3 regions of the Marinobacter sp. es.042 genome follow, and region 3 is predicted to be linked to each of the others. Evidence: predicted binding sites of a transcription regulator. Region 3 holds the regulator's gene; each other region holds the start of a gene.

Region 1 (7,572 bases), 1.2 Mb from region 3:
AATTGGTGATGGCGGTCAGCGGCTGGTTCACCTCGTGGGCAACCCCGGCGGCCATTTCACCCATGGTGGTCAGGCGCGAGGTATGGGCAAGCTGATCGCGCTGTTCCTGAACCAGTTGCCGGGCATCCTCCAGCGCCTTTTCATTGTCCAGTTCGGCGGTGATATCCCGGAATACAACAACGGCACCGTGGAGCTCGTCAGAGTCCAGTTTCGGGGTTGAGCGGTACTCCGCCGGAAAGCCGGTTCCGTCGGCCCTTAGCATTCGGATATCCCGCTGGTTCTCGGCCACACCCTGCTGACAGGTCGCCTTCACCGGCAGTCCGTCCGGATTGTCACCGGCAGTCGCGAAGTGGGTTTCGAAGAAATCACGACCAATCAACTCTTCCACCGGGCAGCCAACAATTGATGCCGCCGCCGGATTGGCAAATTCAATAATGCCGTTCTCATCGAGGCCGTAGATGCCTTCGCTGATGGAGTTCAGAATCCGGGCCTGGTCGCTTTGCAGCTCCCGGTTGCGGGCCTGCAACTCTCTTTCAAGACGAATAACGCTGGCGTGGGTTTTCACGCGAGCGATCACTTCCTGGGACTGGAACGGCTTGGAGATGTAGTCGGCACCGCCGAGTGAAAAGCCCTTCACCTTTGCCTGCAGGTCGTCCAGCGCAGACAGAAAGACGACGGCACAGTCTGCCGTCTGCGGGGCGGCCTTGAGGCGCTCGCAGACTTCATAGCCGTCCATCTCCGGCATCATGATATCAAGGAGAATCACTTCGGGCTGATGGCGGTGGGCAAGGTCGAGGGCCTTTTCGCCCTCGTTGGCAATGAGTAGCCGGTAACCTTTGTCTTTCAGGGTCTCATAGAGGACTTTGAGGTTCTGCGGATTGTCATCCACGAGCAGAACCGTCACCTCCGAGTTCTCGCTGACAGCTTCAGTCATAAATGTCGGGCCGGTTAGAAGAGTAACCGTATGATGCCGCCGGGATCACCCTGCGTCGATAAGGTCCTTTACGGACAGGACCATACGAACGAGATGTGCCAGGGAATGGGTTCCCATCTTGTGCATAACGCGGGAACGGTGGATCTCGACCGTGCGCTGGCTAATTTCCAGCTCAATGGCAATCACCTTGTTGGCCTGACCGGCTATCATCCGGTCCATGATCTCGTGTTCCCGGGGGGTCAGGCTCTTGATGCGGCGAATGATCTCCTGCTTCTCGTCCAGAGACTTACGCTGCTCCTGGTCCTGTTTGAGAGCTGCCTCGATTTTCTCCAGCAGCGCCTCCTCACGGTAGGGCTTCTGGATGAAATCCACAGCACCCTCTTTCATGGCGTCGACGGCCATAGGCACGTCACCGTGCCCGGTCACAAAGATGATCGGCAGAATGGAGTGCTTTTCATTAAGCTTCTTCTGGAGCTCCATACCGTCCATGCCCGGCATGCGAATATCCAGCACAATGCAGCCTGCCATCTTGTCGGAATAGTCCTTCAGGAAAGCGGTTGCACTCTCATAGGTCTTTACCGGCTTGCCGTCGGATTTCAGCAGCAGTTCCAGGGAATCGCGGACTGCTTCATCGTCCTCAACAACGTACACGGTTTGCTGGATATCAGTCATGGGTGTGTTCTCTCCTGTCCGTTTTCTTATGATCGCCGGTCAGTGAATTGACGGGTCTTTATGGTCGTCACGGGCATGTTCCTGGCGCTCGTGTTCCCGCATTTTTTCTAGCCGTTGCTGGATAATGCCAAAAACGCTCTGCTTCGGGTACCTGCCTTTCTCATCGGCCTTGCCCGCAGGCTTTCCAAGCAGCAGCGTTATGGCCTCTTCAACACGGGCGACCGCGTACACCGCAAACTGCCCCCCGCGCACTGCCTGAACCACTTCGCTGTCAAGCATCAGGTTCTGCACATTGGTGGATGGCACAATGACACCCTGGCTGCCTGAAAGCCCACCCTTGAGCTGGCAGGTGGTAAAAAAGCCTTCCACTTTTTCGTTGACACCGCCAATGGGCTGAACCTCACCAAACTGGTTGACCGACCCCGTAATCGCAAGATCCTGTCGAACCGGTATACCGGAAAGGGACGAAATCAGCGCGCACAGCTCTGCCAGAGAAGCACTGTCTCCGTCCACTTCACCGTAGTTCTGCTCGAAGGTCAGACTGGCCGACAGGTGCATCGGATCGTTGACCGCAAAATGGGAGGCGAGCCAGGAGCTCAGGATCATCACGCCCTTGGAGTGCAGATTGCCACCAAGCTTTACATCTCGCTCAATATCCATGACCGCGCCATCTCCATAATAGCAGGTAGCGGTGACACGGTTGGAAAGACCGAACTCAAATCCACCCGTGGACAGCACCGAGAGTGCATTAACCTGGCCAACACACGTGCCACTTGTAGTTACGAGCGTCGTGCCGTCACGGATGGAATCATAGAACTGATCCCGGATCCGGCTGCTGCGGTATTTCGCGCTTTCCAGCGCGCGCTCAACGTGCAGGTCCTGGATCAGCTTGGCACCGGCCTGACGGGCCCAGAAATCGGATTCCCGCAGCAGGTTGGCAATATCGGCCGCGTGCAGGGACAGTCGATCCTGATGCTCGGCCATACGGGAACTATGTTCAATCACCCGGGCAACCGCTTTGTTCGAACAGTGCAGCAGCTTCTTCTCGCTCACCAGACTGGCGATGAACTTGGCATATAGCAGCTGACTGTCATCGGAACGGTACATTTCGTTCTCGAAATCCGCCGTGACTCGAAACAGCTCAGCGAATTCGGAATCGTATTCCTGCAGCAACATCCAGGTTTCACGGTCGCCGAACAGAACAATCTTGACGTCCAGGGGCACCGATTCCGGTTCAATTGAGATGGTTCCGGATAGCGTCAGTTCCCGTTCCAGGGAATTTATCTGTATGGACTTCGAACGTAGCGCACGCTTGAGGCCATCCCATACGAACGGTTGCTCCAGAACCTTGATGGCGTCCATCAACAGATAGCCACCGTTGGCCCTGTGCAGGCTGCCCGGACGAATCAGGGAGAAATCCGTGAACACGGTGCCCTTGTAGGTGACGTTCTCAACGTAACCGAACAGGTTGTGGTAGGTGGGATTATCCTCCACCACCATCGGCACTTCGTTGGTTTTCTGATGCACCAGAACATTGACGAGGTAACGGCGGGGCATCTTCTTGTCGAGGGACGCATAAGCAATCGCTGCCTGCTCCTCGTTGTCATCGAGGAAGATCTCGAGATTTTCAACCAGGTCCGCCCGAACCGCTTCAAAGAAGGCGACCACGTCCGGCAGATCCTTGTATTTCTCGATCAGCTCATCAATCTGATGGCCCGAGATACTCTCGAGGGTTTCCTGGTTCAGGGCTTGCTGTTTATCAGCGTATTCCTGCTCCCAGTCCGCCAGTTTGCGAAGCGCCTGCCGGAGCTTTTTCTCAAGCCTGTTGATGGAATCTTCAAACTTGTCGCGTTGCTCATCGGTCAGGGCCTGGAAAGATTCCGCAGTGTGGGGTTCGTCGCCATTCATGGCCACTAGCCGATAACCGCCCGGGGTTGTCACAGTGAGGCTGACTTTTTTGCGCTTGGCCTGGGCCGCCACCTTCTCCAGCTCGTCCTCCTGCTTTTTACCGTATTCGTTTTTCAACTGTTCCGAGCGCTCAAGAAAGCTGTCGCTGTCAAAGGTCTGGGGAATAACCTTGACCAGGCGACTCATCAGCTTTTCCATATCCTGTTTGAGCTGGGTACCCTTACCGGCCGGGAGCTGCAACAGCTTCGGAATGCGCGGCTCCTCGAAGTTGGCCACGTAGCACCAGTCATGGCTCTGCTGATCCGTATCCACATGATGCTCGAGGTAACGCAACATCATGGTGCGCTTACCCAGGCCATTACGGCCAACGGCATAGACGTTGTAACCGCCATGGGGCATTGCCAGAGCAAAACGCACAGCCTCCTGGGCACGGTTCTGGCCAACGATTTCAGCCAGGGGCTCCAGTTGTTTGGTGGTTTTGAACGGCAGATCTTTCAGAACACAGGCTTTGTAAAGCTGGTGCAGAGGCAGTGACTTCAAGGTTTGGTCCTGTAACGGTTAACACATTGGCCGGTCATTGTAGATTCTGCGGTCGGCTCTGTCGCGTTCAGCACGAAGATTTCTGGAGTTGCGTACAGTGCGCGGGATTTTGTTAGGCAGTTCACAATTCCGCCACCGCTCATTTTTCAGGCAGCCTTTCCGGAACTACACTTCACGTCCCACTTATAATGACAATGCACGCAACGGACGCCAGCGTATGACCAATGATTCCGCAGAGCGCAGAATCAAGGATCGTTACCCCGCCTCCTGCCTGAAGGTCAAGCTCCGGGAGCGTAGCTTCCTTGGTCGTGGCAAACACCCCACGCCGGTTACCTGCCTGGACCTCAACCGGTACGGAATGGCAGTGCTATGCCCCCGACCAGTAGAGCCGGGCGCCCGTCTGTTCATGGATTTTGACGGCAAGTACATCAGCGAATCGCGGGTTTGTGCCCGGGTGGTGGAATGCCAGCCCTTCCAGACCGGCTATCGCGTCAGTGTCCAGTTCAGCTATTGCCTGGACAAGAAGGGCTATTCACGGACTGTCGACAATGCCCTGTCGCGGATTGAAGGCTTCTACAACCGGTTTGCCAGTTGAGCCAGGCCTTCAAATCAAACCAGCCCCGCGTCAAGGCTGGCCGCAACATACATCCCCAGCTCCCGACACTGATCTTCAAACTCATCCCGGTATTCACCCCGGCAGATCAAAGGAGCCTGGACCAGCTTCCAGCGTAGCCCGGTGGTAATGCTTTCTAACGCCCGCTTGGTGCCCGTGCCGTCATGGCCAGCTCGAATGTAATAGGCAAAGGGTAGCCCCTGGGTTTTCTCGAGGCAAGGATAGTAGCTGCGATCGAAGAAGTCTTTTAAAGCACCACTCATATACCCGAGATTCTCAGTGGTGCCCAGAATAATGGCGTCGCAGGCCAGAACGTCATCGGGACCCGCGTCCAACGGTGCCAGAACGGTTACTTCAACGTTTTCGATATCTTCATGGCGGGCACCCTCCTCCACAGCTTCTCGAAGGCGGAGGGTGTTCGGGGAGGGCGCATGAGCAACAATCAAAAGTTTCTTCATGTCATCCATACATCCTCCCTACATCAAGCTTAGAGCAGCTCGCCGTTGGCTTCTGCAGGCTCTTCCTTTGCGTCTTTCTTCGGTTCAGGCTTAGGCATCAACTTGTCCCGAACCTTGGCTTCGATCTCGTTGGCAATGTCCATGTTTTCTTCCAGGAACTTGCAGGCGTTGGCCTTGCCCTGACCGATCTTGTCGCCATTGTAGGCGTACCAGGCTCCGGACTTGTCGACAAAGCCTTCCTTGACGCCCATATCCAGCACTTCCGCCATGTGGTAAATGCCCTTACCGTACATAATCTGGAACTCGGCCTGTTTGAACGGCGGCGATACTTTGTTCTTGACCACTTTCACGCGGGTCTCGTTACCGACCACTTCGTCACCGTCTTTCACGGCACCAATGCGGCGGATATCAAGGCGAACGGAGGAGTAGAATTTCAGCGCGTTACCACCGGTGGTGGTTTCGGGCGAGCCAAACATAACCCCGATTTTCATACGAATCTGGTTGATGAAAATCATCAGGCAGTTAGCGTGTTTGACATTACCGGTCAGCTTGCGAAGCGCCTGGGACATAAGTCGCGCCTGCAGACCTACGTGGCTGTCGCCCATTTCACCCTCGATTTCCGCTTTCGGGGTCAGGGCCGCCACGGAGTCCACGATGATCACGTCTACCGCATTGGAACGAACCAGCATGTCGGCAATTTCCAGGGCCTGCTCACCGGTATCCGGCTGGGACACCAGAAGGTCGTCCACATTGACGCCCAGCTTTTCGGCGTAAACCGGATCGAGCGCATGCTCGGCATCCACGAATGCGCAGGTTTTGCCGGCTTTTTGTGCTTCGGCAATGACCTGCAGGGTGAGCGTCGTCTTACCGGAACTTTCCGGACCGTAGATTTCGCAAATTCGACCATATGGAAGACCGCCAATACCCAGGGCAACGTCCAGGCCGAGGGAACCGGTGGAGACCGCAGGAATGGCTTCGCGGGGCTGATCACCCATTTTCATCACGGCGCCCTTGCCGAACTGGCGCTCAATCTGCCCAAGTGCTGCGCTCAATGCTTTCTTGCGGTTGTCTTCCATCAGTGCAAACCCTCTGTCGCCTGGGCCGCCACCCTCAGGAAAAGGCTGGCAGCGAAATAGTGAATCGGGAATCTGTACAGCTCGAACAGCCAATTCCCTGTATATTTGAACAGTATTAAAACATAACCCGCAGAGGAGACCAACCCCTCCGGATGTGAAAGCCGTCAGACTTCGTCCACAAAATTGTTAACCCCTTGAAGGGCAAAGAGAACGGCCTGCCTGCGGACCTGATCACGATCGCCCTCAAAGTGTTTTACCACAGCCACGGTGGAGGCCGGACTGCTACCCCAGGCAAACCAGACGGTGCCCACAGGCTTGTCCTCGCTGCCACCGCCGGGCCCGGCAACACCACTGATAGCCACGGCAACGTCAGCATCTGTCGCCACCAGGGCACCGGCAACCATTTCCCGCACCACAGGTTCGCTGACCGCACCATGTTCATCCAGCGATTTCCGGGTTACGCCCAGAAGCCCCTGCTTGGCCTCATTGCTGTACGTGACCAGGCCACCCAGCACGTAGGCCGAAGAACCGGCACGATCGGTCAGTACCTTCGCAACCCAGCCGCCGGTGCAACTCTCCGCCGTAGCAACTGTACGGCCGGTTGTCAGCAGTCGTTCACCAAGGCGGTTGCCTGCCTCTTCCAATTCCTGATCGCTGGCCAGCATAATGACCTCCTTCGTTTCATCACGGCGGTTATTTTCTTACAATTCACGCCTTCATCCAAAGCAAGGCTACCGGACCCGTTCATGTCAGCAGCTCAGACCGATCTTTCCAAGCACACCCCAATGATGCAGCAGTACCTGAAGATCAAGGGCCAGCACCCCAATGAACTGGTTTTTTACCGCATGGGGGACTTTTACGAGCTGTTCTACGAAGATGCCAAGAAAGCGGCCGAGCTGATGGATATTACCCTCACCGCCCGGGGCCAATCTGGCGGCAATCCGATCCCCATGGCCGGCATCCCCTATCACTCTTCTGAGGGCTACATTGCCCGGCTGGTTCGGGCAGGTCAATCCATCGCCATCTGCGAACAGATCGGAGATCCTGCCACCAGCAAGGGTCCGGTTGAGCGACAGGTGGTGCGGATTGTCACACCGGGCACCCTGAGCGACGACGCCTACCTGGAGGATCGACGGGACAATCTGCTGGTGGCTATCTATAACCATCGGGAGCAGTTCGGTTTTGCCTCGCTCGATATTTCCAGCGGCCGTTTTGCCGTGTCGGAGCTGGAAAACCTGGAGGCCCTGCAGGGCGAACTGCAGCGCCTGCGTCCGGCGGAAATCCTGATCAGCGAGGATTTTCCCTACGAGGACGTTCTGGAGGGTTTCACCGGAATACGCCGTCAGGGACCCTGGCTTTTCGAAGCCGATA
Region 2 (7,572 bases), 760 kb from region 3:
CCCTCACGGCCATAGACGGCACACTCTTTCAGGTCACGACCGAGGGCATCGGCAACAACTTCACCCATGCGCAGGGCCGTCCCCGAGGGCGCGTCTTTCTTGTGGCGGTGATGGGCCTCGATAATTTCCACGTCGTAGTCGTCACCCAGGGTTGCGGCGGCGGTGCGCAGCAGGTTGAGGACGACGTTAACGCCCACGCTCATGTTGGGCGCAAACACTACCGGCGTGGACTCGGCAGCCAGGGCCAATTGCTGCTTTTCGGCGTCGGACATGCCGGTAGTGCCGATCACGAGCATTTTGCCGTTGGCCTTGCAGAACTCGGCGTTTTCCAGGGTCAGATCCGGGAAGGTGAAATCGACAAGCACATCGAAATCATCCTTCACATCGGCCAGGCTGCCGGCCATTTTGACGCCGGTTTTGCCGATCCCGGTCATTTCGCCGGCATCGGCGCCGATCAGACTACTGCCGGGCTCGACCACGGCGGCACCCAGCTTGAGACCCTCGGTGCCGTCAACGGCTTCGATCAGGACTTTTCCCATGCGCCCGGCGGCGCCGATGATTGCTACCCTCATGCTCGCGTTCCTTCTTGTCGCGCCGATCAGAATTTCATTTCGTCGAAGAAGCTTTTCACACCTTCAAACCAGGAGGTCTTCTTCGGGCCGTGCTCTGTGCCGTTACTGGCATCCAGAGTTTTCTGGAACTCTTCCAGCAACTCTTTCTGGCGCTTGGTCAGATTCACCGGCGTTTCCACAATCACACGGCATAGCAAGTCACCAGCAGGACCGCCACGAACCGGGCTGACACCCTTGTTACGCAGACGGAACAGCTTGCCGGTCTGGGTTTCCGGTGGAATCTTCAGCTTAACCCGGCCATCCAGGGTCGGCACCTCCAGCTCTCCACCCAGGGAGGCATCAACAATGCTGATGGGAACTTCGCAATAGAGGTTGCGACCATCGCGGGTGAAGATGGAATGCTCCCGCACGGCAATCTGCACATACAGATCTCCGGGAGGACCACCATCGACGCCCATCTCGCCTTCGCCGGAAAGACGAATGCGGTCGCCGGTGTCTACGCCAGGCGGCACCTTGACCGACAGTGTTTTCTCTTCCTGGACCCTGCCCTGACCGTGACAGGCCTGACAGGGGTTCCTGATAATCTGGCCGGAGCCCCGGCAGGTCGGACACGCCTGCTGTACGGTAAAGAAGCCCTGTTGCATGCGCACCTGACCCATACCCTTACAGGTACCGCAGGTTTCAGGGCGGGAGCCTTTTTCGGCACCGCTGCCGTCGCATACTTCACATTCGCGATGGCCCGGAATCTTGATCTGGACCGTCTTGCCTTTCACGGCCTCTTCCAGATCCAGCTCCAGGGTGTAGCGCAGGTCCGCACCCCGGGTGTTGCGGCCACGACCGCCGCCACCAAAGATGTCACCGAATACATCGCCGAAGATATCCGAGAAGCTGGCACCGCCGCCTCCGAATCCGCCGCCTCCGAATCCGCCGCCTCCGGCCTGGCCGTCAACGCCGGCGTGACCGAACTGGTCATAGGCAGCCCGCTTGGACGGCTCTGCCAGTACTTCGTAGGCTTCGCTGGCCTCCTTGAACTTGTTCTCGGCTTCGGTGTCGTCCGGGTTACGGTCGGGGTGGTACTTCATGGCGAGCTTTCGGTAGGCTCGCTTGATTTCCTTCTCGTCCGCGTCCCGGGAAATCCCGAGAATCTCGTAATAATCGCGCTTGGCCATGCTTTTAAAACCCTGTTTTTAAACGCGGAAAACGCGGGGATCTCCCCGCGTTTTCCAACTACCTGAGGTACGTCAGATTTATCGCTTGTCGTCGTCTTTGACTTCTTCGAACTCAGCGTCGACAGCGTCGTCAGACTTCTGGCCCTGGGCTTCTTCCTGCCCACCCGCCTGCTGGGTCTGATCCGCCTGATCTGCATACATCTTCTGGGCCAGCTCGGAAGAGACCTCGGTCAGCTTCTGAGTCTTGGCTTCGATGTCGTCCTTGTCGGAACCTTCCAGAGCGGTTTCAAGCTCCTTGATGGACGCTTCGATGGACTCTTTCTCGCTGTCGCTGACCTTGTCACCGGCTTCGTTCAATGTCTTGCGAACCGCGTGAACCATCGCGTCGCCCTGGTTACGTACCTGAACCAGCTCCTCGAACTTGCGATCTTCCTCGGCGTTGGCCTCGGCGTCCTGAACCATCTTCTCGATTTCGTCATCGTTCAAACCGGAAGAGGCCTTGATCACGATCGACTGCTCTTTACCGGTCGCCTTGTCTTTGGCGGACACGTTCAGGATACCGTTGGCGTCAATATCGAAGGTAACTTCAATCTGCGGCACACCACGCGCTGCCGGCGGAATATCAGCCAGATCGAAACGGCCCAGCGATTTGTTCTGGGCAGCCTGCTTACGCTCACCCTGAACCACGTGGATGGTTACCGCGGTCTGGTTGTCGTCCGCTGTGGAGAACGTCTGCGACTTCTTGGTCGGAATCGTGGTGTTCTTGTCGATCAGCGGAGTTGCCACACCGCCCATGGTTTCGATACCGAGGGTCAGCGGGGTTACGTCCAACAGCAGAACGTCCTTCACATCACCGGAGAGAACGGCCGCCTGGATTGCAGCACCCATCGCCACAGCTTCGTCCGGGTTAACGTCCTTGCGGGCCTCTTTGCCGAAGAACTCTTTTACTTTTTCCTGCACCAGCGGCATGCGGGTCTGACCGCCGACCAGAATAACCTCATCGACTTCGCCTGCCTTCATGCCTGCGTCCTGCAGCGCCACTTTACACGGCTCGAGGCTGCGCTGAACCAGGTCTTCTACCAGAGATTCCAGCTTGGCACGGGTCAATTTCACGTTCATGTGCTTGGGACCAGACGCGTCTGCAGTGATGTACGGCAGGTTAACGTCGGTCTGCTGGCTGCTGGAAAGCTCGATCTTGGCTTTCTCGCCAGCTTCCTTCAGACGCTGCATTGCCAGGGAATCGCCGCGCAGGTCGATACCGCTGTCTTTCTTGAACTGGTCTGCCAGGTACTCGATGATCTTCATATCAAAGTCTTCACCACCGAGGAAGGTGTCACCGTTGGTGGCCAGAACCTCAAACTGGTGCTCGCCGTCGACATCGGCAATCTCGATGATGGAAAGGTCAAAGGTGCCACCGCCCAGGTCATATACTGCCACAGTACGGTCGCCGCTTTTCTTGTCCAGGCCATAAGCCAGGGCAGCTGCAGTGGGCTCGTTGATGATCCGCTTCACTTCCAGACCGGCGATCCTGCCTGCATCTTTGGTAGCCTGACGCTGGCTGTCGTTGAAGTAAGCCGGAACAGTGATGACGGCTTCGGTCACTTTTTCACCCAGGTAGTCTTCTGCAGTTTTCTTCATCTTCTTGAGAACTTCTGCAGACACCTGTGGCGGAGCAATTTTTTCACCCTTCACTTCTACCCAGGCATCACCGTTGTCAGCCTTGGCGATTTTGTACGGCACCATCTTGATGTCTTTCTGAACCACATCGTCTTCAAAACGACGACCGATCAAACGTTTGATGGCGTAAAGAGTGTTGTTCGGGTTGGTAACCGCCTGGCGCTTGGCCGACTGGCCAACCAGGGTCTCACCATCGTCGGTGTAGGCGATGATGGACGGGGTGGTGCGATCACCCTCGGCGTTCTCGATTACCTTTACCTTGTCGCCATCCATGATGGCTACACAAGAGTTGGTCGTTCCCAGGTCGATACCGATAATCTTGCTCATTGAGTCACTCCAATTCTTCTGAATGCTTTCCAGGAGGCCGCTTGCCTCCGCTTTCGCTATTTACTGGCTATATTGGCGCTTTAATCGGCTTTTCAAGCCTGCTCATCAATTTTTGGTGCATCTTCCGCTTTCGCGACCACCACCATGGCCGGCCGCACAACACGACCATTCAGCAGATACCCTTTCTGCACCACGGCTACCACGCTGTTCGGCTCGGCATCCGGAGCAGGCACCATGGACATGGCCTCGTGATGCTGGGGATCGAACGGTTCGCCGACCGGGTTGATCTGCTCAACGTTGAATTTCTTCAGGCTGGACATGAAAAGGCTCAGGGTCATTTCCACGCCTTCGCGAATTGAGGCCACCAGTTCGCCAGATTCATCGTGACCTTCGGTGCTCTCGACCGCCTTCTCAAGGCTGTCCGCAACCGGCAGCAGCTCCTTGACGAACTTTTCCAGGGCAAACTTGTGCGCCTTCTCAACGTCGATCTCGGCCCGACGGCGCACGTTCTGCATTTCCGCCTGGGAGCGCAGAATCTGCTCCTGGAATTCCTGAACCTGAGCCTGGAGCGCTTCCACTTCGGAGGTTTCGTTGTCGCCAGCTTCGCCTTCAGCGGCCTGGGCCTCCTCTTTCGCAGCCTCGAGGGCTTCGTTCAATTCCTCGTGCTCGTTGCGGTTCTCGTCAGTGCTCATGGCTACTCCTGCTTCATCAAAAGCGGCCCGCTGTCAGTGGCCGGTTAAACATGGGCTCCGGCCGCCTCGAGCCGGAAAATGTCTTTGCGAACCGATATGGGGCCCGCTCCCCAGGTTTCAACCACCAAAGCCTGCAATCCTGAAGAAAATACCTGCCTCAGGTTTGCAAACCATAAAAACCCTGTATATATTCACAGTCACTGTATACATCTACAGTGTTTTGCCGGTTTCAGGAACAACGCGGAGGTTATCTGCATGCTGACTCAACTTACGGTTTCCAATTACGCCATCGCTGAACGGGTGGAACTCCAGTTCAGCAAGGGCATGACCGCATTGACCGGCGAGACCGGCGCCGGAAAATCCATCGTTCTGGACGCCCTCGGCCTGGCCATGGGTGGCAGAGCCGATGCCGGCGCCGTCCGGCATAGCGCCAAACGCGCCGACATCACAGCGACCTTCGACGTATCCGGCATTCCCGAGGCAACCGAATGGTTGGCAGAACACGAGCTGGATGACGACAACGACTGCATCCTGCGCCGGGTCATCAGCAAGGATGGCCGCTCCCGCGCCTACATCAATGGCCAACCCTGCCCCCTGAACCACCTCAAGGAACTGGGCGGTGTGCTAATGGATATTCACAGCCAGCATCAGCACCAGTCTCTTTTGCGCAAGGAAACCCACCGCAAGCTGGTGGACGAGTTCGCCGGCGTTGAGACCCTGGCCGCTGAAACACGGGAAGCCTGGAAATCCTGGAACCAGATCCGCCAGCGGCTGACCGAACGCCAGCAGAATGCCGCTGAAGCGGAGGCCAAACTCCAGCTTTTGCGGTATCAAGTGGAAGAACTGGATCGTCTTGCCCTGGAAGCGGGCGAGCAGGAAAACCTGGAACAGGAACAGGCCCAGCTTAGCCAGGCGGATACGGTTCTGCACAACAGCCATCAGGCCGCCCTGCTTTGCACCGAGGATGAAACCAGCGCAGTGGATCTGGTGCGCCAGGCGTTACAGCAGCTGGAGCAGCTTCCGGTGGATGTTCCCGCACTGGCAGACACGATCCAGATGCTGAACGAAGCCCAGATTCAGATCAGTGAGGCCGGCGACAACCTTCGCCACTTCGTCGAGGACTACGAGGCCGATCCGGCTCGACTGGCGGAAGTGGAAGAACGGCTGAGCGCCATCTACCAGATGGCCCGCAAACACCGGATCACACCGGAAGAATTACCGGAACTGCATCAGCGCCTGAGTGCCGAGCTGGCCGAGCTGGACGGTGGCGAAGGCAGCCTGGAGCAGCTGGCCGCAGAGCTGGACAGCCAGCGCGGACGCTTCGATGAACTGGCCGCGGAGCTGTCAGAGGCCCGCGCCAAGGCCGCCGCCGAACTGGATCAGCGGGTCGCAGCGGAGCTCGCCCAGTTGAGCATGCCCAACATGCAGTTCATTACTCACCTGAACCGCAGTAACGCTGGCGAGCCGGCGCCCCACGGACTGGAAGAGATTGAATTCCTGGTCAGCGCCAACCCGGGGCAGCCTGCGCGGCCACTGGCCAAAGTAGCCTCCGGCGGCGAACTGTCGCGGATCAGCCTTGCCATCCAGGTGGTGGTTGCCCAGACATCAACCACACCCACACTGGTGTTCGATGAAGTGGATGTCGGCATTGGCGGCGGCACGGCTGAGGTGGTTGGCCGACTGTTACGGACTCTTGGCGGCAACGGGCAGGTGCTTTGCGTCACCCACCTGCCGCAAGTTGCCGCCCAGTGTCATCAGCACCTGTTTGTCAGCAAGTTCACCGAGCAGGATGCCACCTTCTCGAAAATCGAGACGCTGGACGATCAGGGCAGAATCAGTGAAGTGGCGAGAATGCTGGGAGGCGTGGACATGACCGAACATACGATCGCTCATGCCAGGGAAATGTTTTCAAAGGGGCAGGCAACCCATCACTGAACCGCGAGCAACTATCCACTACCCCTCTCGATCCTGAGAGCTGTTGGGGCGGGCCATAGACCCGCCCCTTTTTTCGTTCTTCCAGCAAACTGCCTGAGCCAGGCTCAGGACTTGATGGGCTTAACGTACAGAATCAGGCTGTGATCGACGATTTCGAAACCGTGCTCTTCGGCAATCTTCTTTTGTCGTTCTTCAATGATCTCGTCGACAAACTCGACTACCTCACCCGTCTGGGTGCACACCATATGGTCGTGGTGGTCGTCGCCGGCCATCTCGAACACGGCATGGCCACCCTCGAAATTGTGACGCAGTACCAGCCCTGCGGCTTCAAACTGCGTCAGCACCCGGTAGACTGTTGCCAGCCCCACGTCATCGCCTTGCTCCAGAAGCTTCTTGTATACATCTTCAGCACTGAGGTGATGCTCCTCCGCGGTCTCCAGAATATTGAAGATTTTGACCCGCGGCAGAGTCACTTTCAGACCGACTTTTCGTAATTCGGCGTTTTCGGATGACATGTTACTATTCACTCTTTGGTGTGCCTCACGGCTTCCGGTATGATGAAGCCGCCATTGAACGGTTAACCCGTGTCACACCTGCCTCTGGCAGGCGATTTTAAGATAGAGGATTTCCCCCGGCGATGCAAAAGCTCACAGCTCTCATTCTCACTTTCGTTCTATCCGGTTGCGCTTTCCCGGGCGTCTACAAAATCAACGTCCAGCAGGGGAACATCGTTACCGATGAAGAGCTGACGCAGCTGACCGAGGGCATGCCACGCAGCCAGGTGCACGCCGTGATGGGAACACCGCTCATGCTCAACCCGGTTGACCCCTCCCGCGAATACTACGTGTATACCTTCCAGAGAGAAGGCGGGGACATCCAGGAACAGCGCATCATCGTGTACTACGAGAACGACCAGTACGCCTATTACGAGGCACAACTGCTGGAAGAAACGCCGGCCTACTGAGCCTGATCTTTCTTTTTCGCCCGATTCAGTCGTGCCTGCTTCGGATCGATCTTCAGCGGGCGATACAGTTCCACCCGGTCACCTTCACGCAGTTCGTGGGCGGCCGGGTCCTTGATCACCTTCCCGAACACGCCCATATCAATCGTATCCGGATCGATCTCCGGAAAAATATCGCTGATCCCGGACAGCTTGGCCGCTTCCAGGGCCGTCGTGCCCTCGGGCACATTCACCGGCAC
Region 3 (7,572 bases):
GTCATTTCCATGGTAGTCCAGAATACCGGCTCACTGTAATAGCTGATGTTGTGCGCTTCCGACACGCGCCACAGATTTCCGTCGGCATCGTATTCCTCAGACGCCAGGATCTGCCAGCTGTCTTCATCCACGTAAAACACCCGGCGATCATAGATGTGGCTGATACCGGTACGGCGTTTCGCTTCAACTACCCAAACCCGATGCAGTTCGTAGCGGGTAAGCTGCTGATTGATATGGCCCGGACGAATCACATCGTCGGCTTCGATTTCCGGCCCGTGAAGCTTGTAGGCATTGTAAGGCACGAACAGCTCTCGCTTGCCTTTCAGTTCCCAGTCGTATTGGTTAGGCGCGCCGTTATACATGTCTTTCTGGTCGACGGACCGCAGCGAGGATGAATTCGGTAGATCGGTTTCGTAGGCCAGGTTGGGCGACCGGCGAAGACGACGCGAACCGGAATCGTACCGCCACGCGAGACGGGGCGACCGCACCTGGTCAAGCGTTTCATGCACCAGAGTGATGGTGCCTGCCAGTGAGGACGGCGAGATAGTGTCCGTCTTCAGGTAAAAAATCTTGTTATCGATTTCCGCCAGCTCCGCGCCCCTCTGGCTGTATGCGAAGAAGTAGTCGTAATCATTGACCACCGGGTTGTAGGAGCCATCCCTCTGGGGCGTTGCGGAGGCACTACGCAGGGAAATTTCTTCGCCCCGATAGCGCAGGATATGGTTCCAGATAACCTCCAAACCATTTTTTGGAATCGGGAAGGGACTGGTCATGATGGTGTCGCGAACGCCGTTGCCGTTGTCCAACAACTGCGCTGTCAGCGCGTTCTCACGAAATTTGTCGTAGACGTGCTCGGGAAACGCGGCAGTCCGTCGGGTCTGGTAAACCGGCATGAAGAAGTCAGGCCCATACTTCTCCAGCATGGCAACGTGACCGTCTGAAAGCTTGTCCCTGTATAGCTCCAGGTTGTTGGAGGTAATAACGAAAAGAGCCTCATCTTCGGGAAACGGGTTAGTTTCCACTTGCCCCTCACGCCAGCCGTCCGGCGGCGTGGCCAAACCTCCGGTCCATTCGGGTATGCTGCCTGAGCGGTTGCCCGCCTTTTCGGCTCCGACCGGGGTCAGTTCAGCACCCAGCCGCTGAGCCTCAGCGGCCGTGACCTTGGACAGGACCTGTCCGGAAAACCCGAGAAAAACCAGTGCGACACCTGCAACGAGTTGGCTTCGCATCCCTTACACCTCCAGAAATTCATGCTGTTGGGTAGCCGCCACGAGCAGAACTCGCACAGCCGGGCGCCTTTTTGCCAAATTCAAACGGTCGTTTCAAGTGAATGTTTGTGTTTTATTGTGAAACCTGGCCGCACAGAGAATGGGAGAAATTTGATAGCGAAAATGATATAGTGACAAATTAATTTTTCGGGGTTACACCCGCGCTGGGGGATTGAAGGTATTCCATGGCCTCGCAATGGCACTCACTGGTTTCTCAAAAGCTCTTTCTCGCCCGCACGCTGCTTCAGCCACTCGACCGACCCACAGACGAGGCTCAAGACCAACGTCCCAACGAGGCGGAACAGGCGCTGCGCCGAGAAGCCGCTATCCAGGGAGCGATTGAGCTGCTTCTGCGGTCTCGAAAACTGTTGGTGGTCATGATTGCGAGGCTATACCAGAGAAAATCAGAGGAACCTTCAACCCTCGATGAGCTGGTCGCTCTTATCGGGCCAGGACCGAGTGAAGTTGGGCGCCTGAAGGAGCTGGAACAGCGATCCGGAAGTTGGTGGAACCATCTTGAGCAACTCGAGCGCGCCCAAAGCAGACCCCCGGCGACCAAAAAAACCGTGAGCGAGGAAAACATCATTGCGGTATCGGCCGATTCCGGCCCGGATCGATCGTCGGCTGCTTTGATGAAAACGCTGACCGCCGTCAAACATTTTGCCGACGATCTGGAAGAACAGCACAGCGAGTGGTAAGCCACTCTCAGCTCCGGTTATTCAAATCGTATTAACTTGAAGGTTTACTGAATGTCACCATCGTTTTTTGAAATCGTGCAATTGACCAATGGCGATTACGCCCTGCGCCGCATTGATGATGACAGTGCGCCACTGGTAAAAATCTCTTTTTCGGAAGAAGCCCGGGAAATGATGGAAGACCGGGATATGTCGGTTGCCAAAGCAATGATTGCAGCTGGCATTGAGGCTGTAGGCAATGTTGCCCACGATATCGACTGGGAAGATGACGAACTGGACGCCTCAGACGCCCAGCCCTCCTACACTCTGCATTGATCGGTTAACGCTGCCTGAGAACGACGCCGTGGCTATTACCCTCGGCCGAGGCTCTTTGCAGGGATTCGAAGGCAGTTCGCCCCAGTTTACGGGTCCACATGACCACCGCGTGACAGGTGCCGGCACTGAGGGCTCGCTCTGCCAGGTCCTGGGCAGGATAGTCCGGTGTTGAACGCAGCACCAGCAATTCGCCGGCGACAATCCCGTGCATTTTTTGCCACTTGCTAACCAGCGCCTGGGGCGGGTCGATCCAGGCAAGCCAGCGCTTCTCCTGATTCAGCTGGGTCAGCATTGGCAACAGCAGCTGGAAATTTTCTACCTGGCCTTCCGGCAGAATGATCTCCGTCACATTGCCACAGACTTTGGGTTCGGTGGTTTCCGGAGCGCGTCGGGCGCGAATGACGGAACGTCGCTCGCGGGCGGCGGTTGCCGACACTGAACAGGACAGAGCATTGGGGTTGTAGGCCAGATTCTGATTAAAGCTCATTTGTTCCATAATTCACCCGTTATTCAAACTATCTGAGGCTATCCGAACCGCTCAGTGCAGGTCAGAGCGGCGGATAACACCAACACCCAGACCCTCGATGAACAGCTCCTGTTCGGTAAGGTCCACTTCGATCGGTGCGAATTCTTCGTTTTCGGCAATCAGGTAGACCTTCGAGCCTTCCTTGCGGAAACGCTTTACCGTAACCTCATCGCCAACCCGCGCAACAACCACCTGGCCGTTGTGAACATCCTGGGTACTGTGAACTGCCAGCAGGTCGCCATCGAGAATACCGATGTCTTTCATGCTCATGCCCCGGACCCGCAGAAGATAATCTGCAGACGGCGAAAAGAATTCCGGCTGCAATGTGCAGTGGTCCTCGATGTGCTCCTGAGCAAGGATCGGACTACCGGCAGCGACCTGACCAATGACCGGGAGGCCCAGGTCCTCTTCCGCCTCAGGCAGACGGATGCCGCGGCTGGCTCCCGGCACCATCTCGATGGCACCTTTCCTTGCCAATGCCCGAAGGTGTTCTTCCGCGGCGTTGGCCGAACGGAAGCCCAGTTCTGCCGCGATTTCAGCACGAGTTGGCGGATAGCCGGTCTCGTCGACGTATCGGCGAATAATATCCAGTACCTGGGACTGCCTTGCTGTCAGCTTCATCAAGCTACTCCGCTATATCGGGATCGGGCCGCTGCAAACATCAACCTCTCGTAAGAGCGGCTCCGGCGGCCCTGTTTTTTTATACAGTAAACTGACTATATACAGTGTTTTATCCAGTGTAAAGTCGGCTCCCGGATTTTCTTGCAACCGCTTAATAATGAGGATCAACAGCGGTGTGATATGGTTAGGGTACTATTCCTCACGAACCAGGGAGCACCATGACTCAAGTCAGTGCCTGCAGGATGCCTGACATCCTAGAGACGAACGAAGGGAAGGAACGGCGGGTTGGCGTCGAGATCGAACTGTCAGGTCTGGGCTACGATGAGCTGGTTGCATTGGCGGCGAAGATGCTGGAGGGCACACCTGAGCTCAAGTCACGCTATGTGACAACCTTGCAGACAGCTCTTGGCGACTTCACGGTTGAGCTTGATTCCGATCCGATCAAGGATCTTGATCTGGCGGATGAGCGCCTCCCCGAGTCCATTCGTGAACTCGGTGGACAGGCGATGGATGTGATCGACGCCGCGGCCGAACGCGTGGTACCCCTCGAGATCATAAGCCCACCCCTGAAGTTTTCCAGCGTCGAGGTGATTGAAACGCTCGTCGACAAACTCAGGAACGCCGGTGCACTGGGTAGCCGGGACGCCATCTATTTTGCGTTTGGCCTGCAGCTTAATCCCGAGTTGCCCGACCTCAGCCCCGAGACCCTGGTTCGTTACTTCCAGGCGTTCGCGGCCCTATATGAATGGCTCAAGCATCGGCATCAACTGGACGTCAGCCGCAAATTTACTACGTACATCGAACCCTGGCATGGCCGCTACACCGAGCTCCTGATGGAGGATAACTATCATCCAAACCTCGGGGAGCTCATGGAGGATTACCTGGAGTTCAATCCTACCCGGAATCGCGCGCTTGACCTGCTTCCACTGTTTGCCCACCTGGACAAGGAACGGCTGGAACGCCACGTTCAGGACCCCAGGATAAAAAGCAGGCCAACCCTGCATTACCGGTTGCCGGATTGCGACATCGACAATCCCGGCTGGCATTTCTCAACCGTTTGGAACGACTGGGTCGTTCTGGAGCAACTGGCCAACAATCCCGAAGACCTGGCCGACATGCGGCAACTGTTCCGGGAGCGGCGCAAACTGAATCTTCACAACCTGACCCACAGCTGGCGGGAAACCACTGACGACTGGCTGGCCAAAAACGGGTATGTCTGAAGAGTCCAAAGAACAGGAACTTGAGGTTCCGGGCCTGACGATCGGCATCGGTGGTCCCGCTCGAAAAAGCCTTGCCCATCGCCTGATCAGCCTGGGTCTGCGCCTCCACGGTGCCCGGACCCACTATATTCGCCCCGGTTCACGGGTTGCCGTACCGATGCTTGATGGCCTGGTGCTGTCAGGCGGCACCCACGTCCATCCTGAACGTTATGGGCAGGAGCCACAGGTTACCGCCAACTATGACCGCAAGCGGGATAAAACCGATCAGTCACTGCTTGAGCAGGCTGAAGCCATTGGCATTCCCGTGCTCGGGATTTGCCGCGGCGCCCAGTTCATCAACGTTTTCCACGGCGGGTCCCTGTGCCAGAACGTGACACCGCTGAGGGTCAATACCCGGCATCGCCCACTGCTCTTGCCCCTGCAAACCGTGCGACTGGTAACGCACAGCCGGCTTGAGCAAGCCATGCGCTCCCCGGTGATCGGCGCCAACCGGATTCACAGCCAGGCCATCAAGCGCCTGGGCCGCAACCTGCGCGTGACCGCCGTGGACAATGATCTGTTTGTACAGGCTATTGAAAGCACCGGACGCCAATGGCTAACCGGCATCCAATGGCACCCGGAATACCTGCTCTACCATGGCGGACACCGACGCATCTTTGGCCAGTTCGTGGATGCTGCCCGCCGATACAAACTGGCGCGCCTGGAACCGGATTCCGACGACGCCTGATCCATCAACGGTTTCCAAAGGAGGCACTACCATGAACGGACGGAACCGAAAGCTCCGTTTAAACCTGAAGTCCGGTTTTATTCTCCCTCTCGCGCTCACCGTACCTGCTCTGACAATGGCAGGTGAAGTTACGCTCACTGGCGAGGGCAGTGTCCGATACGAGCCCGACAGCGCCAGACTCCAGTTCACAGCCAGTGCCGAGCACGAGCTTCCCCAGAAGGCCACCGAACGGGTAGCGGCCCTGATGGCGCAGTGGCGCGAGGGTATTACCGAGTACCAGGATCAGCTCAATGATTACTCAGACGCGTCGGTAAACCTTTACACCCGAACGTTGCCCACATCGGAAAGGGAGGAGCAGCCCCGCAAGCAGGCCGTCGCCTCCCAGACCGTCAGCTTCAGCATCAGCGATCTTACTCTGCTCAATCCCCTGCTCCAGCAGGCCCAGGCTGTGGGCCTGGATTACCACCTCGGCCCTCACCAGTTCTTCCACTCGGATGAGACCGGTATGGAACAGGAAGCACTGGCCAGAGCCATCGCAGACGCCCAGGCCCGCTGCCGATTCGTGGCCAGTCAGCTCGACCAAAGCTGTGGTGATGTGGTCACCATCAACATCAATGGCGGGCACCGCCCGGTACCAATGATGATGGCGGAGGCCAAATCCATGTCGGATACGGTCTCGAGCGTGGGTGAGCGGGAAATCCGGGCCTCAGTGAGCGCCACCTTCGAGCTGGACTGAACTCAGAAATCCCGGGTGTAGAAGATATCCAGGGAGGCCGCCAGCCCGCTGGCAGCCTCCAGATAGAAGTAGCGGCCCAGATCGTAGCGCAGAGCGACCGTCGTGATCGGCTCGAAGATGCCGACACCGTAGCGGACACTCAGCTCATCCGTCAGATACCCGCTCGCCACCACCGAGGTCTGATCGCCGGAACCCTCCGCTTCCAGGGTGAGCTGGCGAATACCGAACTCTTCGCCAATTTGCCCCGTCACCTTGTTGGCCTGGGTCAGTCCCAGGGACAGCGCCGCCCGGCTCATCTGGCCCTCATCACCCCGGCTCTGGGGCGCCCGGCCAAGAATGACATAGGAAAGCGCCTCCGTCTGAGGCATGTCGGGGTTGGAGAATACTTCCGTCTGGGGCGACTGCACAGGGCCGGTCAGACGAATACCGGCCACGACGGTATCCACGGTGCGGACGGCCTCGATGTCTAGATAGGGTTGGGTAAGGTTGCCCACGAACAACAGTCTTGCCCGCCTGAGCTTGAGCTCCTGACCATAGGCTTCATACTGGCCATTGACCAGTTGGAGCGTGCCACGGGTATCCATGTCATTGCCAATGCGAAGAGATCCCTCCAGATCACCGGTCACGCCGAAGGCGGCAAAAGTCACCTGATCTTCTCCAACAACCACGGTCACATCCATATTCAGCGATCGGACAACGGGCTCTTCCCGTTCCACGCCGACAATGACCTCATCCTCCGAGACCGACACGGCCTGGTCCGGCAAACCCTGTATCTCGATGTCGCCTCTTGGCACTCCGACCTGTCCGGATACCTCCAGGGCCCCCTCACTGAAAACGATGGTCAGATCCGGCTCCACCTCAAGCTGCGCATAAGGCTCCAGGTTGAATGGCACACGGCTGCCGGAAATCGTGATTTCCCCCCGGGGAGACTGTTGCCAGTCGATTTCCCCATCCACAATGGTCTGGCTTCGCGCATTGCTCCGGATCCTGCCACTGATCTCGGCCGAGTAACCGCCAAACTGAACGCTGGCGATCACCTCCTCGATCGGTACCGGCAAGCGGGGATCGGAAACCCGTCCATTCACCAGGTGCAGTTCGCCGGTCACCGCCGGCTTCATCAGCGGGCCGGAGAGCTGGCCCTGGCCGTTCACCCGACCGGCAACTTCGTCCAGCCCGGAAAGCAGTCCTGCAAGGGCAATATCCAGACCCTCGAGACTGAAGGAACCCTCAACGTTGCGGTCGTCCGAGTTCGGATCCAGGTTCATGTCCAGCGTGAAATCGCCAAGCTCCGGTCCGGAAAGACGGACTGCAAGGTCGGCCTGTTTCGGCTTCAGGGCGACCTCGCTTGTCACGGTATTGTAGGCGAGCGACTCCCACTCGCCGTCCACCAGCAACTGGAATTGTCCTTCACCGGCGTCCAGGAAAAGGCGTCCGTCCGGACCGTCGCCGGTGGTGGTGAAATCA

Evidence for each region. Region 3 encodes LexA, which represses DNA repair genes until DNA is damaged. Its sites were predicted from a motif close to CTGTNTNNNNANACAG; they were not measured.
Region 1: recA (recombinase RecA) is a predicted target of LexA. The motif match lies at 6,299-6,314, and genes of this name have one in related genera.
Region 2: recN (DNA repair protein RecN) is a predicted target of LexA. The motif match lies at 4,619-4,634, and genes of this name have one in related genera.

Annotation. Positions count from the first base shown of each region.
Region 1 is NZ_LT897781.1:1,882,073-1,889,644, forward strand. It holds gene CFB02_RS08845 (response regulator) at 1-934, opposite strand, end outside; gene fixJ (response regulator FixJ) at 980-1,606, opposite strand; gene CFB02_RS08855 (Lon protease family protein) at 1,646-4,054, opposite strand; gene CFB02_RS08860 (PilZ domain-containing protein) at 4,272-4,649, shown strand; gene CFB02_RS08865 (flavodoxin family protein) at 4,664-5,134, opposite strand; gene recA (recombinase RecA) at 5,155-6,201, opposite strand; gene pncC (nicotinamide-nucleotide amidase) at 6,366-6,866, opposite strand; gene mutS (DNA mismatch repair protein MutS) at 6,948-7,572, shown strand, end outside.
Region 2 is NZ_LT897781.1:3,845,570-3,853,141, reverse strand. It holds gene dapB (4-hydroxy-tetrahydrodipicolinate reductase) at 1-572, opposite strand, end outside; gene dnaJ (molecular chaperone DnaJ) at 599-1,741, opposite strand; gene dnaK (molecular chaperone DnaK) at 1,820-3,745, opposite strand; gene grpE (nucleotide exchange factor GrpE) at 3,838-4,437, opposite strand; gene recN (DNA repair protein RecN) at 4,693-6,372, shown strand; gene fur (ferric iron uptake transcriptional regulator) at 6,477-6,887, opposite strand; gene CFB02_RS17635 (outer membrane protein assembly factor BamE) at 7,010-7,336, shown strand; gene CFB02_RS17630 (RnfH family protein) at 7,330-7,572, opposite strand, start outside.
Region 3 is NZ_LT897781.1:671,417-678,988, reverse strand. It holds gene CFB02_RS03310 (DUF1329 domain-containing protein) at 1-1,229, opposite strand, end outside; gene CFB02_RS03305 (DUF6586 family protein) at 1,454-1,966, shown strand; gene CFB02_RS03300 (hypothetical protein) at 2,018-2,278, shown strand; gene CFB02_RS03295 (cell division inhibitor SulA) at 2,283-2,774, opposite strand; gene lexA (transcriptional repressor LexA) at 2,817-3,428, opposite strand; gene CFB02_RS03285 (amidoligase family protein) at 3,644-4,645, shown strand; gene CFB02_RS03280 (gamma-glutamyl-gamma-aminobutyrate hydrolase family protein) at 4,638-5,372, shown strand; gene CFB02_RS03275 (SIMPL domain-containing protein) at 5,404-6,108, shown strand; gene CFB02_RS03270 (translocation/assembly module TamB domain-containing protein) at 6,111-7,572, opposite strand, start outside.